2 regions of the Brenneria goodwinii genome follow, and region 1 is predicted to be linked to the other one. Evidence: riboswitches for the same ligand, from Rfam matches in the RefSeq annotation. Region 1 holds a riboswitch; the other holds the start of a gene.
What was found. A riboswitch is a leader RNA that binds a small molecule or an ion and turns the genes downstream of it on or off. The one in region 1 is predicted to bind cobalamin.
Positions count from the first base shown of each region.

Region 2: it holds a riboswitch for cobalamin, as region 1 does, so the genes downstream of both, btuB (TonB-dependent vitamin B12 receptor BtuB) here and ACN28R_RS11670 (cobyrinate a,c-diamide synthase) in region 1, are expected to answer to the same signal.

Region 1 is NZ_CP014137.1:2,612,887-2,615,088, reverse strand. It holds gene ACN28R_RS11675 (NAD(P)-dependent alcohol dehydrogenase) at 1-321, opposite strand, end outside; cobalamin riboswitch at 873-1,083, shown strand; gene ACN28R_RS11670 (cobyrinate a,c-diamide synthase) at 1,318-2,202, shown strand, end outside.
Region 2 is NZ_CP014137.1:3,954,820-3,957,021, forward strand. It holds gene btuB (TonB-dependent vitamin B12 receptor BtuB) at 1-1,026, opposite strand, end outside; cobalamin riboswitch at 1,094-1,346, opposite strand; gene trmA (tRNA (uridine(54)-C5)-methyltransferase TrmA) at 1,476-2,202, shown strand, end outside.

The DNA.
Region 1 (2,202 bases):
ATACTGTTCCAGGCCGTCTTCACAGGCGTCACACTGCTGACAGGAATCCACCATGCAGCCGACGCCGGCCCAGTCGCCTTCTTTAAATCGCGTGACTGATTTACCCACGCCAACGACCTTGCCGATGATTTCATGTCCGGGGACGATGGGGTAATGGCTGTTTTTCCATTCGTTGCGCGCCATATGGATGTCGGAATGGCACACGCCGCAATAAACAATATCGATGACCACATCATCTTCTCGCGGATCTCTGCGGACAAACTGATGTGGGACTAACGGGCTGGCGGCATCAAGCGCAGCAAAACCACGTATATTCTGCATTCTATTTTCCTCTCCATTTATTGCACGACATCAAGGGATTGAATCCTGGATTCAGTATGATGCATATCTTGGCTAATGTGGGTATGAATTTGTGATATGTCTCATCGGCATGGTGGGGCGGCATAACGCATGATGACAAAATTTTGCTATTTGACTTTTATCATACCGGCACTGAATAGTGCGGATTTTCGCGATGAAGAGAACAATAATTTGTTATTCCTGCGCGAAAATAAGCATCGCTAAACGATAAAGTTCACCATTTTTTTTGGCATGAAAGGGCTATATTGAGTTTGACGATAAACGTGGTCTTACGGTTTTCATCCTTGTGCACACCACCATCGTCGACCGTCAGCCACCACTGTCATCTGCGCCAACCACCACGCGTCAGTAGGCGGGGATCGCCTGTTGAAACCGTGGACGGTCATTGACTGATTCCCGCCTACGCGGCAATGACGGGGTTAGGGAAGATGACGATGAACAGTTTATTTAAAAAGATATAGCAGGCATATAAACGCTAATGCGGTGTAAATAAAAAGTTAAAAATGAAATAACCATTGTATCGCTGTCAGGTAAGAATCTTTTCAAATGATTCTGCTGGGAAGGGGGTGAGAATCCCCCGCAGCCCCCGCTGCTGTGATGCCGACAAATCCGTATCCCCGATGGATTGCAAAAATGAAGGGGAGAGCCACTGATCGTAAGATTGGGAAGGCGCGGAGGAGGATGACGCTAAGCCAGAAGACCGACCTGACAAGCTATACCCGTCATACTTCAAGTTGCGGGTGCGTTGGCTTTCCTTGCTCACCCCAGTCACTTACTGGTGTAAGCTCCCGGGGATTCGCTGCGTCGCCGCCTTCCTGCAACTCGAATTATTTAGGGTATGTATATATTCAACTCCTTCGGTGGGAAGCGGGTTGTCATCCGATGCGTGCGTCAGCAATGCTGGCTGCGCGTACTCTTTTGACACTGCATATCCCGGCCGAAACGTCGGGATTTTTTATGTCAGGCTGCAGTGAAAAAAAACCGCATAAGCGCGGGACGGATAAAAAAGCCTTTGTGATCGCCGGTACCGGCAGCGGCTGCGGCAAAACCACCGTCACGCTGGGGATCCTGCGGGCGTTGATGCGGCGCGGGCTTGCCGTCCAGCCCTTCAAGGTCGGGCCGGATTATTTGGATAGCGGCTGGCACAGCGCGGTATGCGGCGTGGCCTCCCGCAATCTGGACGCCTTTATGCTGCCGCCGGCAACGCTGAACGGTTTATATCGCCAGCACATGCGCCATGCCGATGTGGCGGTGATCGAAGGGGTGATGGGGCTGTACGACGGTTACGGCACCGATCCGGACTATTGCAGCACGGCGGCGATGGCGAAGCAGCTGGGGTGCCCGGTGATTTTGCTGGTGGACGGCAAAGCGGTATCGACGTCGGTGGCGGCCACCGTGATGGGCTTCTGCCGTTTCGATCCGGCGGTGAACATCGCGGGCGTGATTGTTAATCGCGTCAGTTCGGCGCAGCACTACGCGCTTATTCGCCATGCCATTGAACACTATTGCGGCGTTCCGGTGCTGGGGCGGCTGCCGGTCATGGAAGAGGTGACCTTGCCTTCCCGTCACCTCGGTCTGATCCCGGCGCAGGAACAGGCTAATGACGATCTCCGCTGGCGGCAACTGGCCCGGCAGGTGGAAGAAACCATTGAGGTAGACCGTCTGCTGGCGCTATGCGGCAACACGGTATTCCCCGCCGGCGAGGCGCCCGCGCTGCCCGCGCCTGAGCTGGCCGACGGCCTGACGCTGGCGTTAGCCGATGACGAAGCCTTCAATTTTTACTACCCGGATAATCTGGATCTGCTGGAGCAGGCCGGGGTGCGTATCCAGCGTTTCAGTCCG
Region 2 (2,202 bases), 1.3 Mb from region 1:
TTGCCGTTTCCAATCAATACCCGCGCTGAGCGTACCGGAAGCAATGGTAAAAGTATTTCCCCATTGCACATTACGCTGCTCCATGTCGTCCTGAGAATTATCCGCCCCATAGCGCCCCTGGGTACTGACATAGTTAAGTACACTGTATTTTTGATAGCCAGCTATCAATTGAGAGGCATATATTCCCTGAGAAAAACGCAAACCAGTACTGTAGGTATGATTATAAATTTGTTGCTCATCTCCCCCGCCTGAATATCCCGCATCATAGTCACTATTCGCGCCATAGCCGTAGCCGCGCAAGAACCCTGAAAAACGCTCATCAAATTTATGTTCAACACCAGCCCAAAATGATTTATTCCGCCAACCGTCTTTATCCCCATCAACGCGATAAGCCGAATTGGGCTGGACATTAAAGCCGTTGGTGTCTTGATAAGCGCCGGCCAGCGTGATGTTTGTATTATCGGCTATCGTATGACGGACACTGCCGCCATATTCCTGATAATGGTTGGAACCCACGCCGGCACGAAGGTTGGTACTGTCGCTATCAGTCTGAGTAATGATGTTAATCACACCACCAATTGCATCGGCGCCATAAACAGCAGAACGAGGCCCGCGAATAAATTCAATGCGTTGTACGAGAGAAATCGGTATCTGGTTGAAATCACTATCACCTGTAATACCGGGCTTCGCTACAGGGACACCGTCAATCAAAATCAGAGTATGACGCGCTTCCGAACCACGAATAAACATCGACGCACTTTGCCCCAACCCGCCGTTCTGCGCGATATCCACCCCCGGCAACCGACGCATGACTTCTAATACATTTTTTGCCTGCCAGCGGTCGATGTCTTCGCGGGTAACGACATCCATTGGCGCCAGCACGGTGGAAACGGGTTGGGGAAAGCGGCTTGCCGTAACCGTGATATCATCGTCACGTTCTGGCGATGAATCCGTATTGTCTTGCGCCCAGACGGGAAAGGCCGTGACAGAAAACGCTGTCGACAGCAATATTTTTTTATTAAGCATGTATCAAGCATCCAAACGATATAGAGGATGCCGCATTACCATGATGAATAGCACGCGATGATCATGGTCACTGCGACGTATACCGGCAGGTCTTCGGGCTTGGGGCCGCTGTCACGCTGATTGCCGAAACATCGTTTGTAATAACCATGATTCGTAACAACTGTTCGTAACAACAAAGAACGATGACTTCCCATCTTTAACAAGACAGTGTCTGCATAATGCTATCGTTCAGACTACCCTTACCGCTGCGCGTCAGCTCCAGATTCACACTGGATTCCCTTTTAACTTGTAATAAAAGGCCGGATTTTCATGCTACGATCGCCTGAATCGGAGGTCTATCCCCTTGTTTCATTACAGAGTAATAACATGGAAAAATTGGACTTCCCGACCGGATTACCTGGAATTCCGGCCAATATAGCCATTTTTGATGCCGTACAGATGAGAAAACCATGACGCCAGAGAACCTGCCAATCGAACAATACGACAACCAGCTAGCACAAAAAACAGAACGTCTTAGTAACATGATGGCATCATTTAATGCGCCCAAACCTGCTGTTTTTCGTTCTCCCGTAAGCCATTACCGCATGCGTGCAGAGTTTCGTATCTGGCACGACGGCGACGACCTTTACCACATCATGTTCGATCAACAGACCAAGCAGCGTATTCGTGTCGATCGGTTTCCGGCAGCCAGCGAGTTGATAAACCGACTGATGCCTGCATTGATTGCCGCTTTGCGGCCCAATCCTATCCTGCGTCGTAAACTGTTTCAGATTGATTATCTTTCCACGTTAAGCGGTGAGGTGGTGGTTTCTCTGCTGTATCACCGGGCATTGGATGATGAATGGCGGCAGCATGCCAGCGCGCTGCGCGATGAACTGCGTACGCAGGGGTTTCAATTGCAACTGATTGGCCGCGCAACCAAAACCAAGATTTGTCTGGATCGGGATTACGTTGATGAATGTCTGCCCGTCGCCGGGCGCGATATGATCTATCGGCAGGTTGAAAACAGCTTCACTCAACCCAACGCCGCCATGAACATAAACATGCTGGAATGGGCGCTGGACGCGACAAAAGACTCCGTGGGAGATTTGCTGGAACTATACTGCGGCAACGGAAATTTCTCACTGGCGCTGGCGCGCAATTTTGATCGTGTGCTGGCGACCGAAATCGCCAAAC